2 regions of the Clostridium sp. CM027 genome follow, and region 2 is predicted to be linked to the other one. Evidence: a T-box and tRNA genes for the amino acid it is inferred to sense, from the RefSeq annotation. Region 2 holds a T-box; the other holds one or more tRNA genes.
What was found. A T-box is a leader RNA that pairs with one kind of tRNA and senses whether it is charged. The one in region 2 lies ahead of alaS (alanine--tRNA ligase), so its partner is inferred to be a tRNA-Ala.
Positions count from the first base shown of each region.

Region 1 (5,946 bases), 1.5 Mb from region 2:
CCGATGGTCTTAGGATTCTCTCCTCACCTACCTGTGTCGGTTTGCGGTACGGGCACCAATATCCTCGATAGAGACTTTTCTTGGCAGCGTGGAATCAGATACTTCGGGAATAAATTCCCTTCCCCATCACATCTCAGCGTTAAGAGCAAACGGATTTGCCTGCTTGCTCCGCCTAAATGCTTAGACACACATCCAATAGTGTGCACATCTTATCCTCCTGCGTCATCCCATTTCTAATAACGTCCATTGGTGGTATCGGAATATCAACCGATTGTCCATCACCTACGCCTTTCGGCCTCGGCTTAGGTCCCGACTAACCCTGAGAGGACGAGCCTTCCTCAGGAAACCTTAGGTTTTCGACCGTTAAGATTCTCACTTAACTCTCGCTACTCATGCCAACATTCTCACTTCTGTACCGTCCACCACTCCTTACGGTATGACTTCAGCCAGTACAGAAAGCTCCTCTACCGCGTACACAATTGTGTACACCCATAGCTTCGGTGGTAAGTTTTAGCCCCGGACATCTTCGGCGCAGGATCTCTTGACTAGTGAGCTATTACGCACTCTTTAAATGAGTGGCTGCTTCTGAGCCAACATCCTAGTTGTCTTAGAAATCCCACATCCTTTTCCACTTAACTTACACTTTGGGACCTTAGCTGATGGTCTGGGCTGTTTCCCTTTTGACTACGGATCTTATCATTCGCAGTCTGACTGCCGAAATAAAAGTATATGGCATTCGGAGTTTGATAGGGTTCAGTAACTGTTGTCAGCCCCTAGCCCATTCAGTGCTCTACCTCCATTACTCAATTAATCGACGCTAGCCCTAAAGCTATTTCGAGGAGAACCAGCTATCTCCGAGTTCGATTGGAATTTCTCCGCTATCCACAGCTCATCCCATGGTTTTTCAACACCAACGTGGTTCGGACCTCCACGGAATTTTACTTCCGCTTCATCCTGGCCATGGATAGGTCACCCGGTTTCGGGTCTACGACATGCAACTATGCGCCCTATTCAGACTTGGTTTCCCTTCGGCTCCGTACCTTAAGTACTTAACCTTGCTACATATCGTAACTCGTTGGCTCGTTCTACAAAAAGCACGCCGTCACACATATAAAGTGCTTCGACCGGTTGTAGGCACACGGTTTCAGGTTCTATTTCACTCCCCTTCCGGGGTTCTTTTCACCTTTCCCTCACGGTACTTCTTCACTATCGGTCACTAGGTAGTATTTAGCCTTGGGAGGTGGTCCTCCCAGCTTCCCACAAGGTTTCACGTGTCTCGTGGTACTCTGGATTAGATCTGACTGTTTTTCCTTTTCATTTACAGGCCTATTACCTTCTGCGGAGCAGCTTTCCAGCTATCTTCAATTAAGGAATTGCAGTATTTATGATCTATCCTCAACCCCCAGATCAAAGACCTGGGTTTGGGCTCTTTCCCTTTCGCTCGCCGCTACTTAGGAAATCGATGTTTCTTTCTCTTCCTCCGGGTACTTAGATGTTTCAGTTCCCCGGGTCTACCTCTGCATACCTATTTATTCAGTATGCAGTACATAGTTGTTACTATGTGGGTTCCCCCATTCGGAAATCTTTGGATCACAGGCTATTTGCGCCTACCCAAAGCTTATCGCAGCTTAACGCGTCCTTCTTCGGCTCCTAGTGCCAAGGCATTCGCCATGCGCCCTTTGTAGCTTGACCTTGATTCTGTCTATTTACATAGACGGTTATATTAATTTTGCGAAATTGTATTAAATCAATTTATAAACTACTTGCGTAGTTTTAATTTTTTTAAAACAACTTTTTTCACTGTGCAATTTTCAAAGAACATTTTAAGAAAAACTATTCATTATCTAACTCCTAAGAGTTAGATAAAATTAGTCTCTCAAAATTAAACAGAGAACTAGGTACGATTAATTACAATAGATATTTTTGAAGAATAAATTAATATTCTTCTATTGCATCGACCGAAGTCAATACATCTACTCCCTAGAAAGGAGGTGATCCAGCCGCAGGTTCTCCTACGGCTACCTTGTTACGACTTCACCCCAATCATCAATCCCACCTTCGGCCGCTGGCTCCTTACGGTTACCTCACGGACTTCGGGTGTTACCAACTCTCATGGTGTGACGGGCGGTGTGTACAAGGCCCGGGAACGTATTCACCGCGACATGCTGATTCGCGATTACTAGCAACTCCGGCTTCATGTAGGCGAGTTGCAGCCTACAATCCGAACTGGGATGAGTTTTTGAGTTTGGCTCCACCTTGCGGTCTTGCATCTCTTTGTACTCACCATTGTAGCACGTGTGTAGCCCTAGACATAAGGGGCATGATGATTTGACGTCATCCCCACCTTCCTCCCGGTTAACCCGGGCAGTCTCACTAGAGTGCTCAACTTAATGGTAGCAACTAATGATAAGGGTTGCGCTCGTTGCGGGACTTAACCCAACATCTCACGACACGAGCTGACGACAACCATGCACCACCTGTCACCCTGTCCCGAAGGACTTCGCCCATCTCTGGGTTATGCAGGGGATGTCAAGTCTAGGTAAGGTTCTTCGCGTTGCTTCGAATTAAACCACATGCTCCGCTGCTTGTGCGGGCCCCCGTCAATTCCTTTGAGTTTTAATCTTGCGATCGTACTCCCCAGGCGGAATACTTAATGTGTTAACGGCGGCACCGAGGTTCGACCCCCGACACCTAGTATTCATCGTTTACGGCGTGGACTACCAGGGTATCTAATCCTGTTTGCTCCCCACGCTTTCATGCCTCAGCGTCAGTTACAGTCCAGTAAGTCGCCTTCGCCACTGGTGTTCTTCCTAATCTCTACGCATTTCACCGCTACACTAGGAATTCCACTTACCTCTCCTGCACTCTAGACACCCAGTTTCAAATGCAGCACCCAAGTTAAGCTCGGGTATTTCACATCTGACTTAAATGTCCGCCTACGCATCCTTTACGCCCAGTAAATCCGGACAACGCTTGCCACCTACGTATTACCGCGGCTGCTGGCACGTAGTTAGCCGTGGCTTCCTCCTCTGGTACCGTCATTATCGTCCCAGAAGACAGAACTTTACAACCCGAAGGCCTTCATCATTCACGCGGCGTTGCTGCGTCAGGGTTTCCCCCATTGCGCAATATTCCCCACTGCTGCCTCCCGTAGGAGTCTGGACCGTGTCTCAGTTCCAATGTGGCCGATCACCCTCTCAGGTCGGCTACGCATCGTCGCCTTGGTGAGCCGTTACCTCACCAACTAGCTAATGCGCCGCGGGTCCATCTCAAAGTGGAATTTTCCGAAGAAAAATCCTTTGATGTTTCGATCATGCGACCAAAACATATTATGCGGTATTAATCTCCCTTTCGGGAGGCTATTCCCCTCTTTGAGGCAGGTTACCCACGTGTTACTCACCCGTCCGCCGCTAATCCACCCCGAAAGGTTTCATCGCTCGACTTGCATGTGTTAGGCACGCCGCCAGCGTTCGTCCTGAGCCAGGATCAAACTCTCAATTTAAAAGTTTACACTTTTTTAGTTGAAATGATTAATCTGCGACAACTGTTAAGTTGTTACGCAAGCTCATTACATACTTTTAGTCTTACGACTAAATTTTACTTTATACTAAAGTAATTAACTGGTTTAGCGAAATATTATTTCGCTATCTTTACCTATTTCTCTGTTTAATTTTCAAAGACCAATTTGCTTTGTCATCATGTGACGACTTCTACTATTCTACTAGGCATTTCTTGTTTTGTCAACAACTTTTTAAAAATTATTTTCATTTGAAAATATATTAAATAGTTATCAACAGTTAGCTTATCGTGCCACTTGTTTGTGACGACAAGGAATATTGTATCATAATAATAAAGTTGTATATTTGTTTTTTTTGTTATATATCCACGTTATTCTCCATTTACTCATTCTTTCATTATAATCCTTTGTTTTATATATATTGACACGCATGGTCAAGTATATAAGAAATTGTTTGTATTTAAGCATTTTATTTATTTATTTATAAACGTTATTAAGAATTTTTATATTATAGAATTTCTAACAACATTAATAATCCACTTAAATCATCTCCTGCGGAGCTGCAATCTTGGAATAAAATCAGCCGCTGCACAGGAGATGATTTAACCCAGTTTTTTTACTAACAACTTATTTATCTCCACAAAAAAAACAGCCCATATTGGACTGTTCTTTGGTGGAGATAAAGGGAATCGAACCCTTGACCCCCTGCGTGCAAGGCAGGTGCTCTCCCAGCTGAGCTATATCCCCACATATGGTGGACCTTCAGGGACTCGAACCCCGGACCGACCGGTTATGAGCCGGTAGCTCTAACCAGCTGAGCTAAAGATCCATATTTACCTGGCGACAACCTACTCTTCCACAAGGTCACCCCTGCAGTACCATCGGCGCATTGAAGCTTAACCTTCGTGTTCGGTATGGGAACGGGTGTTACCTTCATGCCATAATCACCAGATTTATTAATATCCGTCATATGTTATTATATTTTAAAAAATGGCTCCGCGAAAAGGATTTGAACCTTCAACCTATCGGTTAACAGCCGAGTGCTCCACCGTTGAGCTATCGCGGAACATTACCTAGCGACAACCTACTCTTCCACAAGGTCACCCCTGCAGTACCATCGGCGCATTGAAGCTTAACCTTCGTGTTCGGTATGGGAACGGGTGTTACCTTCATGCCATAATCACTAGATTGAGAAAATAAATATTCTCTCAAAATTGCACAGTGAACTAGTCTTCTCGCTTACGCTTGAAGTATCGCTTTATTTCTAATTATATATTTAGGTCAAGCCCTCGACTTATTAGTATTAGTCAGCTGAACATGTTACCATGCTTACACCTCTAACCTATCAACCTGGTGGTCTTCCAGGAGTCTTACTAACACCGCACTTACGTGCGAGTTATGGGAAATCTCATCTCAGGGTGGGCTTCACGCTTAGATGCTTTCAGCGTTTATCCCTTCCAAACATAGCTACCCAGCGATGCCACTGGCGTGACAACTGGTGCACCAGAGGTTTGTCCATCCCGGTCCTCTCGTACTAAGGACAGCTCCCTTCAAATTTCCTACGCCCGCGACGGATAGGGACCGAACTGTCTCACGACGTTCTGAACCCAGCTCGCGTGCCGCTTTAATGGGCGAACAGCCCAACCCTTGGGACCTACTTCAGCCCCAGGATGCGACGAGCCGACATCGAGGTGCCAAACCTCCCCGTCGATGTGGACTCTTGGGGGAGATCAGCCTGTTATCCCCGAGGTAGCTTTTATCCGTTGAGCGATGGCCCTCCCACGAGGTACCACCGGATCACTAAGCCCGACTTTCGTCCCTGCTCCACTTGTAAGTGTCGCAGTCAGGCTCCCTTCTGCCTTTGCACTCTTCGCGCGATTTCCAACCGCGCTGAGGGAACCTTTGGGCGCCTCCGTTACTTTTTTGGAGGCGACCGCCCCAGTCAAACTGCCCACCTAACAATGTCCTGTGACCAGATTCATGGCCTCCAGTTAGAACCTCAGTACTGTCAGGGTGGTATCCCAAGGATGACTCCACACAGGCTGACGCCCATGTTTCTCAGTCTCCCACCTATCCTGTACAGACAATACCGAAATTCAATGCTAAGCTACAGTAAAGCTCTACGGGGTCTTTCCGTCCAATCGCGGGTAGCAAGCATCTTCACTTGCACTACAATTTCGCCGGATGTGTTGTTGAGACAGTGCCCAAATCATTACGCCATTCGTGCGGGTCGGAACTTACCCGACAAGGAATTTCGCTACCTTAGGACCGTTATAGTTACGGCCGCCGTTTACTGGGGCTTAAGTTCATACCTTCGCTTGCGCTAAGTAATCCCCTTAACCTTCCAGCACCGGGCAGGCGTCAGCCCCTATACATCAGCTTTCGCTTTAGCAGAGACCTGTGTTTTTGCTAAACAGTTGCTTGGGCCT
Region 1 covers NZ_CP077725.1:2,932,873-2,938,818, reverse strand. The annotation lists rRNA gene KTC92_RS13945 (23S ribosomal RNA) at 1-1,692, opposite strand, end outside; rRNA gene KTC92_RS13940 (16S ribosomal RNA) at 1,985-3,502, opposite strand; tRNA gene KTC92_RS13935 (tRNA-Ala) at 4,189-4,264, opposite strand; tRNA gene KTC92_RS13930 (tRNA-Ile) at 4,270-4,346, opposite strand; rRNA gene rrf (5S ribosomal RNA) at 4,353-4,469, opposite strand; tRNA gene KTC92_RS13920 (tRNA-Asn) at 4,509-4,583, opposite strand; rRNA gene rrf (5S ribosomal RNA) at 4,589-4,705, opposite strand; rRNA gene KTC92_RS13910 (23S ribosomal RNA) at 4,795-5,946, opposite strand, start outside.
Region 1: it encodes a tRNA-Ala, which carries the amino acid that the T-box ahead of alaS (alanine--tRNA ligase) is inferred to sense. The anticodon was not compared.

Region 2 (5,946 bases):
TATAACTTGATTGGATGGAAGCTTTTTAATTTCATTTGGAATTCGTGATACCCGTCCACCTTCCTCATCTACAGAAATAAATAGAGGCGTTTTGTTTTGTGAATTAGTAGTTTTTAGTGAGTTAATCAGGCTAACTAATTGATTAGAAGTAGCTACATTATTTCTAAATAAAATAAATCCACCAACTTTATGGTCTTTAATCAAATTATTTATATTATTATTCATTGTATAACCATCAAGCCCAACAATTACTAACTGACCAATCTTGTCATCTAAACTCATAGCATCAATCTTGTTTTGAACTACATCAATATTTTCAGGCTTAGGATTAACAACCTCATCCTTAGAATTAATATTAGGGCTAAGGTTAGAATTTGAATTACTACAGCCAGATAAAAATAAACCACCAATTAACAATATACTTATAACTAATTTTTTCATTACAAAATTTCACCACTTTCTTTTAATAAAATTAATAGGGTAAAGAAGTCATTAAAGAGTAAAATTATTATTAAAAATATTATTTAGAGCAAATATAAAAAATAGGGCTAACAGTAATTTAATATAAGAAATTGTAAAATTACAAAATATTAATCTTTAACATTATTTTTAGTATATGTAATAATTCTTAGATTATTTGGAGAATATAACTATAAATAAATAATAATTAAATTTTTTTCATTTAGGAGATAATATGTTTAAAAGCAGAGATTTTATATTTATGAATGTTGTTAGTATGGATGGCAAGAAAATTGGGTTTATCAGAGATTTGTTAATGGATTTTAATAAAGGAAAGGTAATCGGATTTGTAATATCTCCTTATAAACTTTTCCATAAAAATTTAAGTGTATTAAAAGAAGACATCATATATTTTAATAAGCATATGGTAGTTAAAAAAGTAGAGAAAAATAAATATCTATGTTTACATAGCTTTATTAATATGGATGTAATAGATAAATGTAGCAATGTATTTGGTATGGTGGAGGATATTACTTTTTCATGTGATACATTTGAAATAAAAGGAATTATAGTGTCTTCTGGATTTATTACAAATTTACTTAGAGGGAAAAGAATAATGCTAATAAATGAACTAATACTTGGAGAAGAAAATATTCTCTACATTCCCAATTTTGATGAATCATGTTTTAAAAGTATGCCACATAACTTCTTTGTGGAGGGAAAAGCCGATGAAAAAAATTAGCAAAAAGAAGTTAGCTATTACGATTCTCAGTATTATTATTTTTGTAGTTGTACTCTTTATGTTAATAAAAATCCCTATTGTTAAACAATTAATAAATTTAGTCTTTATTTCTTTCATTGTGGCATATATACTAAAACCATTATATATGCTTTTAATTAGAAAAGGAGTAAATAAAAAAGCTTCTGCTTGTTTAATAATAGTCGGTTTATTAAGTTTAGTATTATTAACGTTTATAGTGGTAATTCCATCAATATTTAGAGAAAGTTTAGACATAAATAAGGCAATAAATGATTTGCAAAAATATTTAATTAATGCAAATATGAAAATAAAAGTATTAAATAGAAGCAGAGTCATGAGTAGTATTATGACTACTATATACCAAAAATCAAATGCTCAAATACTTCTAATATTTGATAAAATATTAGATTCTATCATGGGCATCGGTGAGAATATATTAACTTACATGGTTTCGCCTTTAATAGTATATTACTTTTTATGCGATAGTGAAAACATGATAAATAAGGCATTGATAGTTTTTCCACCAGAGAGCAGAAATATAATAAAGAGAATCATAGCGGATATTGATAAAGTATTAGGAAGGTATATTATAAGTCAATTTATCTTATGTGGAATTATAACCATTGCTACATTTTTGATATTAATGTTTATGAAAGTTGATTTTCCTTTGATACTTTCATTGATAAATGGAATTTTTAATATAATACCTTACTTTGGACCTATATTTGGGGTAATACCTATCATTTTAATAGCTCTGCTTGACTCTCCAAAAATAGCTTTATATACAGCGTTGTGGCTATTTGCACTTCAACAAATCGAAGGAAGTATATTGTCACCAAAAATAATTGGAGATAGTATAAGTATGCACCCATTAACAGTAATATTATTGTTGGTTATAGGTGGGAAGGTTGGAGGGATTTTAGGTATGATACTAGCAGTGCCACTAGGAGTAGTGATAAAAGTTATATATGAGGACTTAAACTATTATCTATTCTAGGAATAAGCAATATATTTTTATTTATAATTTGCATATCTTGAAGTATTAAGGTAAAATGTACTATAGTATATATAAGTTAATATCAGGTAATGATAAGAATTAGTAAATATAGTTAGTCATTTAGAGAGGAAGTGGAGGGTGAAAACTTCTTGATAGCCATATTGAAGCTGTCTTTGAACCTTATTTTGTTGAGAGATATTGCAGTGTAATTAATTGTTATTAATTATATAGTGATATAATTAGGGTGGTAACGCGGAAAACTTTCGTCCCTTGCTTTAGGGAAGTGAAGGTTTTTTTTTATATTTTAGAAAATTATGAATTTTAAAATTCTATATATAAAATTAGCATAAATAGATCGTGTTAACACAGTCTATAAACAATCGGAGGAGATATTATGGAAAAATTAGGATTAAATGAAATTAGGGAATCGTTTCTAAATTTTTTTGAAGGTAAAGAGCATCTTAGACTAGAAAGTTTTCCTCTAGTACCTAAGAATGACAGCAGTTTATTGCTTGTAAATGCGGGTATGCAACCACTTAAACCATATTTTACAGGAATTAAAACGCCACCTAATACTAGAATAACTAATTGTCAAAAATGTATTAGGACAGGAGATATTGAGAATGTAGGAAAGACATCAAGACATGGCACTTTCTTTGAAATGCTTGGAAATTTTTCTTTTGGTGATTATTTCAAAAAAGAGGTTATACCATGGGCTTGGGAATATGCAACAGAGGTTTTGAAAATACCAAAAGAAAATTTATATATAACTATATATTTAGAGGATGATGAGGCTTTTGATGTATGGATTAAAAATACTGATGTTGATCCTTCACGTATTTTTAGATTAGGAAAAGAAGAAAATTTTTGGGAAATAGGTCAAGGACCTTGTGGACCGAGTTCAGAAATACACTTCGATAGAAATGTAGAACTCGGCCAAATAAAAACGGAAGAAGAGTTTATTAAGGCAGGCAATGAAGATAGAGTAATAGAATTTTGGAATTTAGTGTTCACTCAATTTAATAAGGATGAGCATGGTAACTACAACAAATTAAAAAATCCTAATATAGATACAGGTATGGGTCTCGAGAGAATAGCTGGCATAATGCAAGGCACAGATAGTATATTTGAAGTAGATACTATAAAAAATATTTTAGAAGAAGTTTCAAGAATTTCAGGCGTGAAATGTGGCGATAGCTGTAATGAGTCGATATCTTTAAAAGTTATAACAGACCATGTTAGAAGCACAACCTTTATGATAAGTGATGGTGTACTTCCGTCTAATGAGGGAAGAGGTTATGTTCTTAGGCGACTACTAAGGCGTGCGGCAAGGCATGGTAGGTTGATTGGAATTAAAAATACTTTTTTAAGTGAACTTTGCGATACTGTTATTGAAAACTCCTCTAAAGCATACCCAGAATTAAAAGAAAAATCATCCTATATTAAGAAAGTTATAAAAATTGAAGAGGAAAGATTTTTAGAAACTATAGATTCTGGTATGGATATTTTAAAAGTTTACATAGAAGAGCTTCAAAAAAATAACAATAAAATTTTAGGTGGAGATAAAGCTTTTAAATTATACGATACCTATGGTTTTCCATATGAGCTTACAGAAGAAATACTTAGCGATGCTGGTATAAAAATTGATTTAGAAGGATTTAATGCTGCAATGCAAAGTCAAAAGCAAAGGGCAAGAGCTGCTAGAGTACAGTCAAATTATATGGGCAGTGGAGAAAGTTCAATGAACTTAATTCCTAAAAATATAGAAACAAAATTTGATGGATATGATAAAATACAATTGGAATCTAAGGCTAAATTTTTAATTAGTGGCGAAGAGCATGTTACAGACCTTTCAAAGGGGTCAAAAGGGATTATTGTAACCGAAGATACTCCTTTCTATGCAGAAATGGGAGGGCAAATTGGAGATAAGGGAATAATTTTTAATGATAATTTTAAAGCAAAAGTGTACGATTGCCAAAAAGATATTTCTGGAAAAATAATACATTTCATTGAGGTGTTAGAAGGAATAGTGATAGCAGATGAAATAGTAACTCTTAAGGTTGACGAAGATAGGAGAGCTCAAATTTGTAAAAATCACACTGTAACTCACATGCTACAAGAAACGCTGAAAAGAGTTTTAGGTGATCACGTTCATCAATCAGGTTCTTATGTAAATGAAGATAGATTAAGGTTTGACTTCACTCATTTTTCTGCACTAACTGAGAAAGAGATTGCTAAAGTTGAGAAAATTGTAAATGACAATATTATGAAGGCGTATAAGGTAGAGACTGAGGTTATGACCATTGAGAAAGCTAAGGAAACTGGAGCTATAGCATTATTTGATGAAAAATATCAAGGAGATGTTAGAGTAGTATCTGTAGGAGAGTATAGTAAGGAATTATGTGGCGGTACTCATGTTAGAAATTCAGGCGAAATCGGATTATTTAAAATTTTATCTGAAGCAGGAGTAGCGGCAGGGGTTAGAAGAATTGAAGCTATAACTGGTAGTGAATCTATAAAATATGTAGAAGATAAAAGTAATTTATTAAAATATATTGGAAGTACATTAAAATGTTCAGAAAAAGACATAATAAATAAATTACAAACTCAATTGGTAGAATTAAAATACAAAGAAAAGGAAATAGTATTATTAAAAGAAAAATTAGCCAGTTCTTCAGTAGATGAAATTTTAGAGAATATTAAACAGGTCAAAGGTGTTAAAGTGATTTCAGGAGCTGTAAAAAATATAAACGGAGATGCTTTAAGAGATTTAGCTGATAAACTTCGTAATAAGATTGTTGATGGTGTAGTGGTAATAGGAAGCTGTACAGACGATAAAGTACAATTTGTTGCAATGGCGTCTAAGTCAGCAATAGATAAAGGAATACACTGTGGGAAAATAATTAAAGAAGTTGCTAAAATCGCTGGTGGTGGCGGTGGTGGAAGGCCTGACATGGCAGAGGCAGGTGGAAAACTTCCCGAAAAATTAGATGAAGCAATAACGAATGTATGCTCTATAATTGAAAGATTGGTAAAATAGTATACTTTTTGCAATAGTTGTTTTATAATATAATTAATAATAAGTAATTTAATTATAGTTAGTATGTAATTATGGAACTTATTACAACTGAAAAAAATTTACTATATTACCAAATGATTTCCTAGCGTATTCAAATGGGATAAATTTTAGTGTTTAGCGTATGATGAGGAAAGGGGTGTATATAATGGATAATAATCAAAATACAGTCCAATTTGATTTTGTAAAAGATAAAAAAGATTTAACAAAAACTATTTTGACTGACGTATATAATTCACTTATAAAAAAGGGCTATAACCCAGTGAACCAAATGGTAGGATATCTAATTTCAGGAGATCCGACATATATAACGAACTACAATGGAGCAAGAGCGATGGTAAGAAAGCTAGAGAGAGATGAGATATTGGAAGAAGTTTTGAAATCTTATCTAGACATAAAAAAGTAAAATGCCCATAGGGGGCATTTTATTTTTTAAAGTTAATGGCGTACATTAACTAGGCTATTATTAAAGGAGCATTTGGATGAGAATATTAGGGTTAGATATTGGAGACAGAACAATAGGGGTAGCTGTATGCGATCCGTTAGGATTAACAGCACAGGGAATTACAACAATTAAAAGGAAAAGCATAGTTCTAGATATAGAGGAACTTTCTAAAATATGTAAGGAATACAATGTAGAAAGTTTTGTATCAG
Region 2 covers NZ_CP077725.1:579,381-585,326, forward strand. The annotation lists gene nagZ (beta-N-acetylhexosaminidase) at 1-441, opposite strand, end outside; gene KTC92_RS02850 (PRC-barrel domain-containing protein) at 695-1,201, shown strand; gene KTC92_RS02855 (AI-2E family transporter) at 1,188-2,216, shown strand; T-box leader at 2,297-2,490, shown strand; gene alaS (alanine--tRNA ligase) at 2,611-5,256, shown strand; gene KTC92_RS02865 (IreB family regulatory phosphoprotein) at 5,441-5,698, shown strand; gene ruvX (Holliday junction resolvase RuvX) at 5,775-5,946, shown strand, end outside.